Regions from separate parts of the Planococcus sp. MB-3u-03 genome, predicted to be linked through region 1. Evidence: riboswitches for the same ligand, from Rfam matches in the RefSeq annotation. Region 1 holds a riboswitch; each other region holds the start of a gene.
The links. A riboswitch is a leader RNA that binds a small molecule or an ion and turns the genes downstream of it on or off. The one in region 1 is predicted to bind S-adenosylmethionine.

Region 2: it holds a riboswitch for S-adenosylmethionine, as region 1 does, so the genes downstream of both, CW734_RS02320 (2,3-diketo-5-methylthiopentyl-1-phosphate enolase) here and CW734_RS14870 (O-acetylhomoserine aminocarboxypropyltransferase/cysteine synthase family protein) in region 1, are expected to answer to the same signal.
Region 3: it holds a riboswitch for S-adenosylmethionine, as region 1 does, so the genes downstream of both, CW734_RS17760 (ABC transporter substrate-binding protein) here and CW734_RS14870 (O-acetylhomoserine aminocarboxypropyltransferase/cysteine synthase family protein) in region 1, are expected to answer to the same signal.
Region 4: it holds a riboswitch for S-adenosylmethionine, as region 1 does, so the genes downstream of both, CW734_RS07175 (methionine ABC transporter ATP-binding protein) here and CW734_RS14870 (O-acetylhomoserine aminocarboxypropyltransferase/cysteine synthase family protein) in region 1, are expected to answer to the same signal.

What each region holds. Positions count from the first base shown of each region.
Region 1 covers NZ_CP025135.1:2,727,927-2,732,461, reverse strand. The annotation lists gene CW734_RS14885 (MetQ/NlpA family ABC transporter substrate-binding protein) at 1-637, opposite strand, end outside; gene CW734_RS14880 (methionine ABC transporter permease) at 727-1,377, opposite strand; gene CW734_RS14875 (methionine ABC transporter ATP-binding protein) at 1,367-2,398, opposite strand; SAM riboswitch class I at 2,531-2,643, opposite strand; SAM riboswitch class I at 2,824-2,937, shown strand; gene CW734_RS14870 (O-acetylhomoserine aminocarboxypropyltransferase/cysteine synthase family protein) at 3,037-4,326, shown strand; gene metX (homoserine O-acetyltransferase MetX) at 4,339-4,535, shown strand, end outside.
Region 2 covers NZ_CP025135.1:206,422-210,956, reverse strand. The annotation lists gene CW734_RS02335 (sugar ABC transporter substrate-binding protein) at 1-10, opposite strand, end outside; gene mtnA (S-methyl-5-thioribose-1-phosphate isomerase) at 7-1,068, opposite strand; gene mtnK (S-methyl-5-thioribose kinase) at 1,065-2,255, opposite strand; SAM riboswitch class I at 2,336-2,487, opposite strand; SAM riboswitch class I at 2,789-2,902, shown strand; gene CW734_RS02320 (2,3-diketo-5-methylthiopentyl-1-phosphate enolase) at 2,973-4,196, shown strand; gene CW734_RS02315 (2-hydroxy-3-keto-5-methylthiopentenyl-1-phosphate phosphatase) at 4,193-4,535, shown strand, end outside.
Region 3 covers NZ_CP025135.1:3,304,108-3,308,642, forward strand. The annotation lists gene CW734_RS17760 (ABC transporter substrate-binding protein) at 1-1,311, opposite strand, end outside; SAM riboswitch class I at 1,594-1,696, opposite strand; gene CW734_RS17765 (alpha/beta hydrolase) at 1,797-2,564, opposite strand; gene mmuM (homocysteine S-methyltransferase) at 2,721-3,674, opposite strand; gene CW734_RS17775 (amino acid ABC transporter ATP-binding protein) at 3,717-4,454, opposite strand; gene CW734_RS17780 (amino acid ABC transporter permease) at 4,454-4,535, opposite strand, start outside.
Region 4 covers NZ_CP025135.1:1,187,506-1,192,040, forward strand. The annotation lists gene CW734_RS07155 (arsenate reductase family protein) at 1-200, shown strand, start outside; gene gcvH (glycine cleavage system protein GcvH) at 278-658, shown strand; gene CW734_RS07165 (ribonuclease M5) at 719-1,081, shown strand; gene CW734_RS07170 (thioredoxin family protein) at 1,062-1,385, shown strand; SAM riboswitch class I at 1,421-1,525, shown strand; gene CW734_RS07175 (methionine ABC transporter ATP-binding protein) at 1,616-2,641, shown strand; gene CW734_RS07180 (methionine ABC transporter permease) at 2,634-3,302, shown strand; gene CW734_RS07185 (MetQ/NlpA family ABC transporter substrate-binding protein) at 3,396-4,226, shown strand; gene CW734_RS07190 (dicarboxylate/amino acid:cation symporter) at 4,468-4,535, shown strand, end outside.

The DNA of each region.
Region 1 (4,535 bases):
TCGGATCTTCTGTCGGGTTCAAGCCTGCGTCGACTGCGATGCCGTTATTGACGATGGAAGCAGCGACGTCAGCCATAGCGCGAGGCGTATGGGCGGAAGTCATCGGGACAACTTCGATATTTTTCGGGTTGTCGATGATGTCTTCTTCCGTTCCGGTCAACCCGGCATCGTCGGATAACGTGATGAGCCCGGATTCATCGAGCAGGAGCAATGCACGGCCCATGTTGGTCGCTTCGTTCGGCATTGCGATTTGTGCGCCTTCGGGAAGTTCTTCGATCGATTCATATTTATCGGAATACAAGCCCATCGGTGCAATGACGGTAGAGCCGATCGGCACGATGTCGACATTATGCTCTTCGACAAACTCATCGAAATAAGAGATGGTCTGGAAAGCATTCAAGTCAAGTTCGCCTTCAGCGAGTGCCAAGTTCGGCGCAACATAATCCGAGAAGGTGATGATATCGAGCTCGATGCCTTCTTTAGCGGCTTTGTCGCCGACATAATCCCAGATCGTCGTGTCCGATCCGCTGATGCCTAGTGTCACTTTCGTCGTTTCTCCAGCTGAGCTATCATCTCCGCACGCGGTGAGAAGAGCGGCTACGCCTGCTGTTGCTAAAAGAGCTGTAATTTTTTTCATGATGAAATCCTCCAATGTGTTTTTAAAGTAGTGGTGCTGATGAATAAATAAATCGCTTTATTGAATTTGATTGACGTGCATAAAAGAACTTAGCTCCGGCGCACTCTGCGGGACATGAGGTTGCCGAGTGATTGGACGCCTTGGACAAGGACGACCAGAATGGCGACAGTCAAGAGCATGACCAATGTGTCGAAGCGCTGATAGCCGTAAGTAATGGCCAAGTCGCCGAGTCCGCCGCCACCGATCGCACCGGCCATGGCGGATGCGCCGATCAAGCCGACGATGGCGATGGTCAATGCCAGGACAAGGGAGCTGAGCGCTTCTGGGATAAGGAAGCGGAAAATGATCTGGCCGGGAGAAGCGCCCATCGCCTGGGCTGCTTCGATGACGCCTTTATCGACTTCAAGCAATGAGTTTTCGATAAGGCGGGCGATATACGGCCCTGCGTAAAATACCAATGGAACGATGGCGGCGGCCGTGCCGATCGATGTGCCGACAATGACGCGCGTCAATGGAATGATGGCGACCATCAAGATGATGAACGGAACCGAGCGGAATATATTAATGACGATGTTCAATACGTTAAATACGGCTTCATTTTCGAGCAGGTGGCCCTTTCTCGTGACGACCAGCAAGATGCCAAGCGGCAAGCCAATGAATAGTGAGAAAACGAATGATGCACCCGTCATGTAAAGCGTCTCCCATAAAGCTTCTAAAATTTGCGATTGATCAACCTGCATGTTGCTGAACCTCCTCTACTTGAATATTGTCGTTTCGGATTGAGGCGAGTGCCCGGTCGATTTCTGCGGGTGCGCCGTCGAACTCGACAATCAAGTTGCCGTATGGAATGCCTTGGAGTTCTGTAATGTTACCGAACAGCACATTCAAATCGAGCTGGAATTCACGCGATACTCTTGACATGAATGGTTGGCCGACTGAATTCCCGGTAAACTGCACACGGTATATTGGCCGGGTGCCGTCGTTATAACGGATCTGCTCAAGCAGCGAATCCGGCAATTCGTCGTTCATGACAGAACGGACGAAACGCTTTGTCGTCGCGTGCTGAGGATTGGTGAACACTTCAAACACGCTGCCTTGCTCGATGACGCGGCCTTCTTCAAGCACGGCCACTTTGTCGCAAATTTCCCTGATAACGCCCATTTCGTGAGTGATGAGTAAGATGGTGATATTGTATTCCTGGTTGATGCGGCGCAGTAGATCCAGTATGGACTGAGTCGTCTGCGGGTCGAGTGCTGAGGTTGCTTCATCGCACAGCAATATCGAAGGGTTCGTTGCGAGTGCTCTCGCAATGCCAATGCGCTGCTTTTGCCCGCCGGACAATTGATCCGGGTATTTTTTCGCTTGGTCGGCAAGCCCGACAAAATCCAAAAGTTCCGCCACTTTCCGGTCGACTTCCGCTTTTGGGGTCTTGGCCAGGAGCAGCGGCATCGCGATATTATGGTGCACTGTTTTGGAGTTCAGCAAATTGAAATGCTGGAAGATCATGCCGATGTCTTTTCGCGTATCGCGGATTTTGCGTGCGCTTAAAGTGGAAATATCTTCTCCGTGGATGAGCACGCGTCCTTGCGACGGCCGCTCGAGCAAATTCACCGTGCGGATCAATGAGCTTTTCCCCGCGCCGCTAAATCCGATGACGCCGTAAATTTCGCCGGTCTCGACGGTCAAATCGATGCCATTGAGTGCATGGACTTGCTGCTTGCCGGATACGTAAGTTTTCTTGACTGCTTCAAATTGAATCATGGTGTCCCTCCTGTGGCTGCAAATAACGATTCGAATGAGTGCGAACGAACACTTTCTTGAAATAACAACAAAAAGCCCTCTTTTTTCTTATGCGCAAGAAAAAAGAGGGCTCCAAAGTATGAAACCATCTCATTCTCATCTTCCAAATGCCGAAGCATTTGCAGGAATTAGCACAGTTTTCGCTGGTTTGCGAATCTGCTGCCGAAACGTCATAGGGCCTGTCCCTCGATTTCTCTGGATAAGAAAGTGATGTAAGCTATTCAATTCATTGATTCCTACTCTATTTCGAAATAGCGAAAAGTCAATAGCTTTCATGTAATTTTTGGAAGATAAGTTATTTATAGTAGTTAAAATTTTTAGAAAATATGCTTGACTTTAGCCGAGGCTGTCCACTATACTTTTCAACAAGCAAAAATAACTGAATACTCTTATCACGAGAGGCGGAGGAATAGGCCCTACGATGCCCGGCAACCAACAGGCTCATGTCTGGAAAGGTGCTAAATCCTACAGCGCGCATTTGCGTCGCTGAAAGATAAGAGGAGGCAAATCCGCATATGACGGCCCTCTTCTTTCTGAAGAGGGTCTTTTTGTGTCCTCCTCAAACCGAAAAAACTATCAGAAAACAGGAGGAATTGACAATGACAAACTTTAAACCAGAAACTCTTCTATTACACGGCGGCCAAGAACCGGATCCAGTAACAGGCGCTCGCGGCGTACCGGTCCATAAAACGACTTCTTATGTATTCAAAGATACCGAACACGCACAAAACCTATTCGGCTTGAAAGAAGCGGGCAATATCTACTCACGCATCATGAATCCGACAGTCGATGTGTTTGAACAGCGCGTCGCACTTCTTGAAGGCGGCACTGCTGCAGTAGCTTTGTCTTCAGGAATGGCAGCCATTGCATTCTCAGTGTTGAATATTGCTGAAGCGGGAGATGAAATTGTTGCCGACAGCAATTTATATGGAGGAACTTATAATCTATTTGCCAACACATTACCGCGCTATGGCATTAACGTAAAATTCGTCGATGCCACCGACCCTGAAAATTTCCGTGCAGCGATCACGGACAAAACGAAAGCCTTGTTCGGTGAAATTATCGGAAATCCAAGTTTGAACGTGTTCGACGTCGAGAAAGTAGCCAATATCGCACATGAAAATGGCGTACCGCTTTTGATCGATAATACATTCGCGTCGCCTTTCGTCAGCAACCCGATCGAATTCGGTGCAGACGTGGTCATCCATTCCGCCACGAAATGGATCGGCGGCCACGGGACGACAATCGGCGGGGTAGCGGTCGACGCCGGACGCTTTAACTGGGACAACCCGCGCTTTCCGAATTACACGGAGCCGGATGAATCCTACCACGGCATCCGTTTCGGAATCGATGTACCGGAAGCGGCATTCGCGACGAAATTACGCGTCCAGCTGTTGCGCGATTTCGGTCCATCGCTCAGTGCGGACAGCGCCCATGCACTGCTTCAGGGACTTGAAACTTTGCATCTACGGATTCCACGCCACGCGACGAATGCACAAAAAGTCGCGGAATATTTGAAAGACCATCCGCAAGTCGAGTGGGTCAATTACCTTGGCCTTGAAGGACATCCATCCAAAACACTTGCTGATAAATATTTGAAAGACAGCTATGGTTCGATCGTCAACTTCGGCATCAAAGGCGGACGGGAAGCCGGCCGCAAAGTGATTGATGGCGTTAATTTATGGTCGCACGTGGCGAATGTCGGCGATGCCAAATCATTGATCATCCATCCGGCGTCCACGACACACCAGCAATTGACAGCAGAAGAGTTGAAAAACAGCGGTGTAACGGAAGAGTTGATCCGTTTGTCTGTAGGATTGGAAAACCACGAAGATTTAATCGCTGATTTGGAGCAAGCGATCCAAGTAGCAGTACTCGAGAACGCGTAAGGAGGGATTCGGATGACGACAGTATCCATCGGCCAGCTGAAACTTGAATCGGATCAACTATTGCCCGAAGTGGAATTGGCGTATGAACGCGTCGGAGAAAGTTCTGCACCGGCGATTCTGGTTTGCCACGCGCTGACGGGCGATCAATATGCAGTGGGAACTGCAGATCAACCCGGCTGGTGGGCAGGGCTGATCGGCCCAGGAAAAGC
Region 2 (4,535 bases), 860 kb from region 1:
TGTTTTTCATATTGTTTCTCCTTTTAGCGGCGCCGCATAAAGCTGGGCCTCGATAGTTTGTTCATCGTTCGGGCGGATGACGCCGCGCTCGGTGATAATGGCGGTAATGTATTTTGCTGGGGTGACATCAAAAGCTGGATTGAACACTTTCGTTCCGGCCGGTGCGATTTGCTGCGTGCCGATTGTTGCCACTTCTTCCGCCGCCCGTTCTTCGATCGAAATGGAGCTGCCGGTTTCTAGCGATAAGTCGAATGTCGAGACAGGGGCCGCTACGTAAAAAGGAATGCCGTATGCCTGTGCCAAAATCGCTAAATTAAGCGTACCGATTTTATTGGCCGTGTCGCCGTTTGCCGTAATGCGGTCCGCGCCGACGATGATCGCTTCGATTCCTTTTGCAGCAATCGTGTGAGCCGCCATGCTATCGGTGATGAGCGTAACGTCGACTCCTGCCTGCTGCAATTCCCAGACGGTCAAGCGCCCCCCTTGGAACAGAGGACGGGTTTCGCATGCATACACTTGAAACTCTTGGCCGCGTTCTTTGCCGAGATGGAACGGTGCGAGTGCGGTGCCGTATTTGGCTGTCGCGATCGATCCGGCGTTGCAGATTGTCAATACTCTCTCTTTGTCTGCAAGCAATTCGAGAGCATGTTCACCGATATTGCGGCATGCCGCTTCGTCTTCATCGCGGATGAGTTGGGCTTCTTCAATCAGCTGTGTTTTTGCCTGGGCAACGGTTCCCGTCTGTTCGATCCGATTGATTAAGCGTGCGACCGCCCAGGCCAGGTTGACCGCTGTCGGACGGGAAGCGATGAGGTAGTCAGCATCTTTTTTTACATCCTTGCGGAATGACTCGATGTCCACCGTCTGATGCCGTCTTGCCGCCAAAGCCAAGCCATAAGCGGCTGCAATGCCGATCGCCGGTGCTCCGCGCACTTTCAACTGAAAAATCGCGTCGTGCACTTGTTCCAAAGTTTCAAGCGTTTCGTATTGGACGGCCTGCGGAAGCAGCCGCTGATCCAAAATGGTTAGTTGTTCATCTTTCCAGATAACCGATAACGGAATGGTCATTTGCTCAGCTCCTTGATCGCCGCTTCCAGTTCAGCGATGGAATGATAGCTGCGGCGAGTTTCGATCAATGCTTCCCCGGCTTTCAAGGTTTGCCGCTTGCGGTCGATGCGTGTTGACTCGTCTGCAATATCATCCAAGTCGCGGACATGCGCCAAGCCGATCGTCCGGCGGATCAATTCACATCCGGCAAAGCCAATCGCATCGTGGAAGATTTTTTCGATGGCGTATTCGCGGTAACCGGCCGTCGTTTTATACGTTTCGATTCCGTCGCTTTCCCACAAGCTTGAAAACTGCTCTTCGAACACTTGCCATGTTTGTGTGATGTCTTGCACAATCAGTTCACGTTCTTCGCCGCTGCGCGTAATCGCCTGAACGATCAAATTGGCGAGGAACAATCCGATATCAAAACCGATCGGCCCGTAAAAGGCGAACTCCGGATCGATCACTTTTGTTTGTTGCTCATCGACGAAAATACTGCCGGTGTGCAGATCGCCATGCAAAAGTGCTTCCGCTTCCGTCAAAAAGCTGCGCTTCAGTTTAGCCACTTCGAATTTCAGCGGCTCATTGTTCCAAATCGTCTGAACCTCTTCGCGCAGCGGCTCTTCAAAGTCATTCGTCTCGTGGTCGAAAAACGGATCGGTGAAAATCAGGTCTTCCGTGATTTTGCACAGCTCCGGATTGGAGAACTCAGCCGCAAGCCGCTTTTTCTCGAACGGATGCAAGCCGAAATCCGAGGTGTGGAACAAAGTGTGCGCCAAATAGCCGCCGATATGTTCCGCAAGCTTCGGGTAATGCTTGCCGTCAATCAAGCCGTTGCGCAAAATTGTCAAATGCGACAAGTCTTCCATGACCGTGACAGCAAGCGCAGCATCCGTCGCATACACTTTTGGCACATGGCCTTTTGCGAGCTTGCCGTGCAGCTTCAAGGCATTCGCTTCAATGGTCGCCCGGTGAAGCGTCAGCGGCCAGCTTTCGCCGACGACTTTCGCATAAGGCAAAGCTTGCTTGATGATGAGCCCTTGCCCGTTCGCAGAATCGCTGATGCGGAATACGTAATTCAAGTTGCCATCTCCGATTTCTTCACTTTGCAATGCAGCTTCAGGGGCAAAAACGCCCAGCTCATGTGCCAGCTGAATCGCTTGTTGTTCAGTCAATGCTTTGTATGTAGATGATGCTGTAAGTGTCATATATTATTTGCCTCTTTTCTGTAGAATAATAAAAAGCCTCTTTCCCGAAAGAAAGAGGCGCAGAATAAGAGATCCCATGCCTCTTATCTTTCAGAAATGTACATTTCTGATGGAATTAGCACCGTGCCTTGCGGGAGTGTTCCCGGCGCCAAAGCGCCCCGTCTCACAACGGTATTACGGTCGGTTGCTGGGCGTCATCGGGCCATTTCCCTCTGCCTGCTCTTGATAAGAGTTTGCTATGCAACATTTATGAAGTTCTGAAACGAATGCTAGCATGATTCAGAATTCATTGTCAATAAAATATTTTGAAAAAATGAAAATCTTTCCGCTAAAGGCGAGTTCGCTACTCGGGTTGTCTATGTCGCTGAGTTCCATCTGATCTTCCGTGGACTCCCGTGGCGATGGGTGGATGAATCTCCTTCTTGAAATGACCAGGGGATATTTTTCAGATATTTTGATTTCCTTCGTTGACAGATACTGCTTGCCATGGAATAATCAGAATTACTTTGCAACACCAACAATTCTATATTCTATTCTTATTCAGAGCAGGTGGAGGGACAAGCCCTACGAAGCCCGGCAACCGGTCCGATCATGGACACGGTGCTAATTCTTGCAGCCAACACAATTGAGTGGCTGGGAAATAAGAAGGCGTTAATTCTTAACCTCTTCTTATTTGTGAAGAGGTTTTTTTATGTCCACTAAGCAGGAGGGTTATTCATGAGCGGTGTTATCGCAACATATCAATTATTCGGCAAAGCCGGTTCATTCGAAAAAAAAGCAGAAGCCATTGCACTCGGTTTGACGGTTGGATCGTGGACCGATTTGCCATTGCTCGAGCAGCAGCAATTGCAACAGCATAAAGGGCGCGTCGTGTCGGTCGAAGAATTCTCGCACGTCACCCATCCCACTAAGCACGGAGTCATCCAAGCCCATTTGAAAATCCATTACCCGGCGGCCAATTTCTCAGCGGATCTGCCAGCCATCCTGACGACCGTTTTTGGCAAGCTGTCGCTCGATGGCGAGATCAAATTACTTGATTTGGATTTTGAGGAATCCTTGCTCCGCCAGTTCCCAGGCCCGCGTTTTGGCATTGACGGCATTCGCGACACGCTTGGCGTCACGGGGCGCCCGCTCGCCATGAGCATTTTTAAAGGCGTCATCGGACGTGACCTCGATTATTTATCAGATCAACTCCGTCAACAGGCACTCGGCGGCGTCGATTTGGTGAAAGACGATGAGATTTTATTCGACAACCCGCTGACGCCGTTTGACAAGCGCATCCTAGCAGCACGTCGTGTGTTGGACGAAGTGTACGCAGAAACCGGCCATCGCACGCTCTATGCCGTCAATTTATCCGGACGGACGTCGAGCTTGCGCGACAAGGCGCGGCGGGCACGTGAACTCGGGGCGGATGCTTTATTGTTCAATGTCCATGCCTACGGATTCGACGTCTTGCAGGAACTGGCTGAAGACGAAGAAGTGGCACTCCCGCTGATGGCACATCCCGCATTCAGCGGCGCCTACACGTCATCTGATTTTTACGGCGTTTCCACGGCGCTGGCACTTGGCAAACTGACACGACTAGCCGGAGCCGACTTTAGCTTATTCCCATCCCCTTACGGCAGTGTGGCACTCGAGAAACAAACGGCATTGCAGCTCGGGCGCGAACTAGTCAGCAACAGTCCATTAAATCGCAGCTTCCCGGTGCCATCTGCCGGCATCCACCCGGCACTCGTGCCCTTGCTTTTGGAAGACTACGGCATCGACAGCATCATCAATGCCGGAGGCGGCGTCCATGGCCATCCGGACGGCGCTGCTGCCGGCGGAAAAGCATTCCGCCAAGCGATCGACGCCGCCCTTCAAGGACAGCCTTTAACAGAAGCCGCCAAACACCAAGAAGAATTACAAAAAGCTTTAGCATTATGGGGTGAGACCGTATGAACAAACCGGTAATATTTTGCGACTTCGACGGAACGGTGACTTCCCGCGATAATTTGATCGCCATTATGAAACAGTTTGATCCGCCGGGTTGGTCGCCGATAAAAGATCAAATTCTTGATCAGCGCATTTCCATACGTGAAGGCGTCCAGCAAATGTTTTCCTTGCTGCCTTCTTCCGCCAAACAACAAATCATCGCCTACACGCTCGACCAAGCGGAAATCCGTGAAGGCTTCGCCGATTTTGTCGCCTACACGAAACGCCACGACATCCCGCTCTATATCGTCAGCGGAGGCATCGACTTTTTCGTCTATCCATTGCTCGAGCCATACGGTCCATTCG
Region 3 (4,535 bases), 580 kb from region 1:
CGAGAAGAACGGGGACCATCCGACGACAACGAGATCCCAATTGGAAGCCTCTCCCCATTTCTCAAGGTATGTTGCCCATTCATAGGATTCCAGCTCGACCGCAAAGCCGGCTGCTTCAAGCTGCTGTTCAGCGATCTCGGCAATTTTCTTATAGTCGTTGGAATCGCTCGAGAAGATAATTTTGATCGGCTCGCCGTCGTAGCTGCTTTCTTCCAATAAGCGTTTCGCTTCATCCACATCGTAGGACAGGAAGCCGTCTGTGTTTTCTTCCGAATACAGGGCGGTTTGGTTCGGCGTGAACAAAGCGCCGTCCAATTCGTAAAATTCCTCGTTGCCGTATGTTGCTTTGGCAATCGCTTCTTTATCGAGTGCAGCGTTCAATGCCTGGCGTACTTGCAAGTCATCGAAAGGCGCTTCCGATTTATCCGGCGTCAACACCGTATAGCCGTTAGTGGCGGTGCCAGCTTCGATATTCGGCGTGCTTTCGATCACTTCGTACAAATCGAGCGGAACTTCATCGCCGAAATCGTAAAGTCCGGTTTTCAAGCCATTGACCACCACTTGAGGGTCTTTGACGATCTTGAAATGGACCGAATCCACATACGCTTTTTTCTCTCCCGTCAAACCGCTTGTCTCATCGGTTCTAGATGCATAGTCGTCGTATTTGGCCAAGACGATTTCATCGCCGCGCTTCCACGAATCAAACTGGAATGGCCCGGTGCCGATATACTGGTCATGGTCGAGCGGCTTTTCGCCGGCCGCTTCAGCGATTGCTTTCGGTAAGACGACTGCAGCCGATTTCGGGGCAGCCAAGTCAGAAAGCAGAGAACTGTATGCTTTGTTCAATTGAATGGTCAATTGCGAGCCGTCTGCTTCCACGGACTCCACGTGGTCGTTGGTGATCTTGCCGACAGATGACACTTTCAGCCAACGTTCGATGGACGCTTTGGCATCTTCTGCCGTTACTGGTTCCCCGTTATGGAAGCTTACGCCTTCACGCAAGGTAATTGTGTAGGTTTTTCCGTCTTCGCTCACTTCATAATCTTCAGCGAGCAACGGCACTGCTTCAAAATCCTGGTTTAAGGCAAACAAACCTTCATAAATATGCCAGCCGATTTTGCGTGCGGCACTTTCTCCCGTATACATCCAGTCCAGCGTGTTCGGATCTGCGCCGATCGCCACGTTCAGCTCCCCGCCTTCCACTGGTTCTGAATCTCCGTCAGCATTGGACGAACTCGCTTCGCCGCCGGAACAACCGGCCAAGCCGATAAGTGCAATTAAACTGATAAGTAAAAAGATGATATTTTTCACGATGTTCCTCCTTATGATTGAAAAAATGATGTTGCCTCGATTATGTATGCAACTGCCTAAAAGCCTATCCAAGTTCCCAGATTTTCAATGAAGCGTCGAAGTGTTGATGCGCCAATCTGCCGCTCAAGCTCCGACGGTATTTCGAAAACCATTTGTCCATTGAAGGCACCTCCTTCGCCAAAAAAATAATTTATCTTACCTGTTTACTTGGTTTTAACGTAATAAAAAAACCCCTTCTTCTTTTCGACAAGAAGAGGAGTGGTTTCGTACGTTCGATCGCCTCTCTTATCTCTGTACGCGCAGTACAAGGAATTAGCACAGTGCCGCGTTGCGGTCTGCTGCTTTGACGTCTCAGGGCCAGTCCCTCAGTCAATCTCGATAAGATGATTAAATTGTAAAGTTCATGTTACGGCCCTTGATCCGGCTTGTCAACATTATTTTGAAGAAATTGAATTTATTTACATGATGCTAAAATTCGATTTGGTTTACGCTTGCCCTCCAGCCGGCAAGACCTGCGCCTGTTCGATCCATTCAATGGATTTGGCGACGATGAAATCCAATTCATGGTCCATGGAAGCGATGTGATAGGAATTATGGAGTTCGTGCTTGAACGCGTAATCCGAACCGACCTTGCCGAGAATATAGTCGGTGTTGGCTGGCGGCACGACATGGTCTTCAAGCGACTGGAAACAAACGACCGGGCAGCGGACTTCGGCGAGCTTTGCGCGGACAGCATCCATATAGCCAAGCAATTGCTGATACGCTTTGACCGGTGCTTGCCCGTAAGTGATTTCCACCGCATCCGCTTTTTTGATATCGGGCGCATCTTCTGTAACGTAAGCATGGGCCGGGCGGCTGCGGTAAGTTTCAAACTGCGGGATGTCGATCGCCGGATTGATCAACGCGATGCCCTGGATTTCAGGATGGCGGCTGGCCAGATCCAAGCTCAAGGTGCCGCCCATCGATTGCCCGATGACAAAGACCGATGTGCACGCTTGTTTGAGTTCTAAATAAGCCTGCTCAACACTCTGGAACCAGTCTTCATAAGAAAATTGTTCCAACTCCTTGAAATGGGTGCCATGGCCCGGCAGCCGCGGACAGGAAACCGTATAGCCTTGTTCGCCGAGCGCTTCGCCTAATTCCCTGACGCTTTGCGGCGTGCCGAGAAACCCGTGGCACAATAGGATGCCGGTGCTGCCGCCTTTCAGAAAGAAGGCTTCCGCCCCTTGGATGACAGGATATTGTTCGTTCATGCAATCCCTCCTTCAGCTGTTTAAAAATCAGGAGGCCCACTAGCTGCCCCTAATGTGAAGTAATGCGAAAAAAGCTTATTCACATTAGACTATATTCAAAACCTACTTGTCAACTAGGTTTTATAAAATGAACGATCACCCGCACCAGGCGCTGCCTTAAACTTCCGAAGCTTTCCCTTGGCGCGCCCACGAGGCGATCGCTGCAATATCATCGGGAGTCGTGCTGCAACAGCCGCCGATGATATCTGCTCCTGCTTTATGCCAGGCTTTCGAATTGGCTGAAAACGCACCAACTGACGGTTCTTCGCTCCAGGTTTTGCTTACCGGGTCGTAAGTGGCGCCGGAATTTGGATAGACGATGACCGGTTTGGAAGATGCGCTTTTCACTTCCTGGATCAAGGATTCGATAAACTGCGGAGCTGTGCAATTAATGCCGATTGCCGCCACTTGCGATTGCTGCTCGAGCCATTTTGCACAATCCGCGATCCGCTCCCCATCACTGATATGGAACTCATCTTTCGCACTGAATGTAAACCAGGCAGACACCTGCGGAAATTCTTCCAGCACGCTCACAATCGCTTTCGCTTCCGCAAGGCACGGCAAAGTTTCGCACGCCAAAATATCCGCTCCTGCTTCCACCAGCACCCGGATTCGCTCTCTATGAAATGCGGCCAATTGCTCTTCGCCAATCGCATAGCCGCCGCGGTATTCAGACCCGTCCGATAAAAATGCGCCGTACGGGCCGACTGATGCCGCCACTAAAGGCTTCGGCCTGTCCGAGCGATCCGCTGCAGCGCCCCAAAACTCGTCGCGCGCTTGTGTTGCCAACTCGACAGACTTCGTGATCAATGCGATCGCTTGTGATTCTGTCAGCCCTCTCTCCTGATAGCCTTCAATGGTCGCCTGGTAACTGGCCGTAATGGCACAATCCGCCCCAGCCTGGAAATAATCCACATGCACTTTCTTGATCAACTCCGGATTTTCCATCAATATTTTCGCTGACCATAAAGAATCATTTAAATTGCATCCATAGTTTTCAAGTTCTGTCGCCATAGCCCCGTCCACGATCAGGACCGGGAACTCGTTCAATATCTGTTCAATCGGGTTCATTCCAAACCATCCTTCCGCTCTCAGTCGTTACACTTTATTCCCTCAGCCTTGGACGGCTTTTCCTAAAAATTGTTTCGTTCTTTCGACGGCAGGCTCGGTGAAAATTTGCTCAGCCGTGCCTTGCTCGATAATGACGCCGTCTTCCATAAAGATGACGCGGTCCGAAATTTCCCGCGCGAAACTCAATTCATGGGTCACGATGAACATCGTTTTTCCGGTGTCCGCGACGCGGCGTATGGTGGCCAATACTTCATCGACCAGTTCAGGGTCCAATGAAGAAGTCGGTTCGTCGAATAACAGCACTTCCGGGTCCAAAGCAAGCGCACGGGCGATGCCGACACGCTGTTGCTGGCCGCCGGACAATTGCGCAGGGTAATGGCTCAATTTAGAAGACAAGCCGACCCGCTCGAGCATCTCGATGCCTTTCTTGTCAGCAGCGTCTTTTTTCATCCGCTTGACGCTCGTCAAACCGACGGAGACATTTTGCAGCACAGTCAGATTCTTGAACAGGTTGTATTGCTGGAAGACCATGCCAGTTGCAGTCCTGAGCGCGAAGATCTCCTTTTTCTTGGCGGTGGCCGCATCCACCCGCTTTCCGCCGATTTCCACGATGCCGCTCGTCGGCTCTTCGAGAAAATTGATGCAACGCAACAGCGTCGATTTCCCGGAACCGCTTGGCCCGAGGACCGCCACCACTTCGCCTTTTTCGACGGTTAAATCGATTCCTTTCAAAACATGCTGGCGGTCGTAATATTTATGCAGCTTCTCCAATTTGATCATCAGGCAATCCCTCTTTCATATCTGCGTGCACGCTTCTCGATCTTCACCAATAAGCGCTCGACGGCAATGCATAAGATCCAA
Region 4 (4,535 bases), 1.5 Mb from region 1:
AGCTGAAGAAGTTTTTCAATACGAGCGGCAAGAAATACCGCGAACTCGGATTGAAGGAAAAACTGCCGAACATGTCCGCAGATGAGCAATATGAATTGCTGGCGTCGGACGGCATGCTGATCAAACGCCCGCTCGCTTGGGACGGTTCTCAGGCGACACTCGGCTTCAAGGAAGACGTATACGCAAATACATGGAGTTGACAAGTTTGTCGTCTTGTTTTTCATCCTTGGTTGTGGCAAACTGAAATTGAGTCAATTACATATTTGGAGGGGTTTGGATGAGCACACCACAAGAGCTTCGCTATTCAAAAGAACACGAATGGGTCAAAGTCGAAGACGGCAAAGCACGTATCGGCATTACTCATTTCGCGCAAGATGAACTTGGAGACATCGTATTTGTCGAGCTTCCGCAAGTCGGCGACGAGCTGAAAAAAGACGAGCCATTCGGCAGCGTCGAGTCCGTTAAAACGGTATCGGAATTGTATGCGCCGATCAGCGGCAAAATCGTCGAAGTCAATTCTGAGCTTGAAGACAGCCCGGAATTCGTCAACGAATCCCCTTATGAAAAAGCGTGGATGGTCGTTGTGGAAGCCCCTTCCGAAGATGAGGTCAATGCATTGATGTCAGCTGACGAATATAAAGAAATGACAAACGAGTAAGTTCGGAAAGCGCCTCTTTATGGCGCTTTTTTTCATATATCGTTTTCTGGGGGGATACGTATGGAGAAAGTGATAGTGGTTGAAGGGATCAGCGACAAGACCCGGATAGCTCCCTTGATTGCAGAACCCGTGACGATTCTTTGCACAAATGGTACAGTAAGTGCTACAAGACTCGAGGAAATGCTGTTGCCTTTTGAAGGTCAGGATATCATCATCCTGGTCGATGCGGACGCTTCCGGCGATAAACTGCGCAAGCTCATCAAGCGCGAATTTCCGGAAGCCCGCCATTTCCACATCGACCGAAGTTATAAAGAGGTGGCGACGACGCCGCTGCGCAAGCTGATCGATGTGCTCATCGCAGCCGATGTACAGGTCTTAAATCCAGTAGCAGGGAATGACTATTATGAACGAATGGACACATAAAGAATGGCTCAAGGAAAAAAACACACAGCCTGTGGCAGCGTATTATCTGTATACGCCGATGTGCGGCACCTGCCAAGTCGCGAGCAAGATGCTTGGCGTAGTTGCGGAACTTTTGCCGGGCCTCCCGATGGGCAAAGCCAATTTGAATTATGTACAGGAAGTCGCGGAGCTCTACGAAGTGGAAAGCGTGCCATGCCTGCTGATCTCCCAGGATGGCAAAGTGACGGATAAGGTCTATGCTTTCCAATCGGTGCCTTATTTGTATGAGAAATTGAAATCGGTTGACGAATATAGCCAGCCATGATAAATTTAATTTCTGAAATTAACTTAATAGCGTAACTCTTATAAAGAGAGGTGGAGGGAAGTGCCCGATGAAGCCCGGCAACCGTCATGAAAATGAAATGGTGCCAAGTCACTCAAAGTTCAGGCTTTGAAAGATGAGAGAACGGTTTATTGTGTTTACACATGTGCCTTTCTGCTTATCTGAGCAGGAAGGTTTTTTTATTAGCAAAAGATTTAGGAGAGTGCCCAATCATGATTGAGTTAAAAGGATTGACAAAAATATTCGATACCGGCAAAGTGCGTTTGACGGCTGTCGACCATGTCGATTTGACAGTGCCGGCAGGCGAGATTTTTGGCATCATCGGCTATAGCGGAGCAGGGAAAAGTACTTTGATCCGCCTGCTGAATGGCCTTGAAAAGCCGAGTGAAGGTTCTGTTGAGATCAACGGCCAGAACATCACGGCGATTTCGGGACCGAAGCTTCGCAAAGCCCGCCAGAAGGTCAGCATGATCTTCCAGCATTTCAATTTGCTGTGGTCGCGGACCGTGCGGGAGAACATTGAATTTCCTCTCGAGATTGCCGGAGTGGGGAAAGAGGAGCGGCGCAAGCGTTCTGCAGAGCTGATTGAACTGGTCGGCTTGGAAGGGCGTGAAAACGCCTATCCAGCCCAGCTTTCCGGCGGGCAGAAGCAGCGCGTCGGCATAGCCCGGGCACTGGCCAATGACCCTGAAGTCTTGCTTTGCGATGAAGCGACATCGGCACTCGATCCGCAAACGACCGATGCGATTTTGGATTTGTTGGTCGACATCAACAAGCGCCTTGGCTTGACGATTGTCTTGATCACGCACGAAATGCACGTCATCCGGAAGATTTGCCATCGGGTTGCCGTCATGGAAGGCGGCCGCGTCGTCGAACTGGGCGAAGTGCTGCATGTCTTCCAGCATCCGAAGGAAAATATCACGAAGCGCTTTGTTGCCCAAGTGACCGAGACGGAAGATTCGGCAGAGACCGTCCGCCATTTGCGCGAGCAATATCCGGAAGGGCAATTGGTCAAATTGATATTCGTCGGTGACCAGGCGGAGCAGCCGATCCTGACGCAGCTGATCCGGGAATACAAAGTGGAAGTCAATATCGTCCACGGCAATATCTCTCACACACAGCGCGGTGCTTATGGCACACTGATCCTTCAATTGAAGGGAACAGCAGATGAGATCGCAAAGGCACTTGCCTTCCTCGGTGCGCATGATGTACAGACGGAGGTGATGGGCAATGCTTGAGAATTTGTTCCCGAACGTTGATTGGCAAGCTATGTGGGAAGCGACGCTCGAAACGATTTACATGACGGCAGTGTCCACGCTGTTCACCTTTATCATCGGGCTCGTGCTAGGCGTTATCCTGTTTTTGACTGCACCCAACCAATTATGGGCGAATAAAGTGGTCAACTGGCTATCAGGAGCGTTCGTTAATATATTCCGTTCGATTCCATTTATCATCTTGATCATTTTGCTTATCCCATTCACGAAATTCCTGATCGGCAGCATCCGTGGGCCGAACGCTGCACTCCCGGCATTGATCATCGGGGCAGCTCCATTCTATGCCCGCATGGTGCTGATCGCCTTGAAAGAAATCGACAAAGGCGTCATCGAAGCCGCGCGCTCGATGGGAGCGACGACGTGGACGATTATCCGCAAAGTGCTGCTGCCTGAATCAAAACCCGCTTTGATTTCCGGAATCACCGTAACCGCCATCGCCTTGGTTGGCTATACCGCCATGGCAGGCATCATCGGCGCTGGAGGGCTCGGGACGCTCGCGTTCTTGGACGGGTTCCAACGAAGCCGCGAAGACGTAACTCTCGTCTCGACGATCTTGATTTTGGTCATCGTCTTCGCCGTCCAATTTGTCGGTGACTTCTTGACCAGCAGAGCCGATAAACGCTAAGCCGTCTTGGGCGGATCGATTAAATAAAAAGGGGCAGTCATTGCCCGGTATTATATAAAACTACATTTAATAGAAGAAAAGGGGAATTTTGTAATGAAAAAATTAGTATTCGGTTCATTTGCAGCAGTATTGGCGTTATCGGCTTGCGGCGCTGAAGAAAGCAACGGCGGCGGTTCAGAAGGCGAAGAAACAAGCACGTTGACAGTCGGCGCTTCTAACGTGCCTCACGGAGAGATTTTAGAACAGGCAAAACCAATCCTTGCAGAACAAGGAATTGAGCTTGAAATCGAAACATACCAGGATTATATCCTTCCGAACCAAGACTTGGAATCAGGGGATCTGGATGCCAACTATTATCAGCACATTCCTTATTTGGAAGCACAAATTGCCGATCACGGATATGACTTCGCCAATGCTGGCGCGGTCCACATCGAGCCAATGGGCATCTACTCAAAAGACATTGCGTCTTTGGATGAGATTCCACAAGATGGAACGATTCTTATGAGCAACTCTGTCGCGGAGCACGGTCGTATGCTGTCAATTCTTGAAGCAGAAGGATTGATCAAGCTTGATGAAAATGTTGACAAAACAACAGCTGAAGTCAGCGACATCGTTGAAAACGAGAAAAACATCCAGTTCGAGACAGAATACGAACCGGCGCTACTCGTGCAAATGTACGAAGCAAATGAAGGCGATGCAGTATTCATCAACGCCAACTATGCTATCGATGCAGGCTTGAAGCCGATGGAAGATTCAATCGCACTTGAAGGTTCGGATTCTCCTTATGCCAACCTGATCGTCGTTCAATCCGGTGATGAAGAAAACGAAGACATTCAAGCACTAGTCGAAGTCTTGACTTCACAAGAAATCCAAGACTTCATCCTTGAAGAATGGGACGGCGCTGTCATTCCTGTTGAACAATAAACCATAAAACGCGATGCATTCCCGAGAGGAATGCATCGCGTTTTTTTATGTTGAAAAACAGGGGGGGAACGGAAGAGCTTGCGGAATAAAACACTTTCAGCAATCCTTCAAAACATTTTATTATTTTTTCGAAATAATAAAAATATTACGTGATTTAGGAAAAAGCTATTAGCTTTTCGAAAACTATGGTAATTTCACATAATAACGAATAAACAACTGTTTTCACAGGGAGGACAAGATTATGAAATTTCAATTCGGTTTGCTGCCGCGGATTGTGCTGGCCATCGTGCTTGGCGTACTCATCGGCTC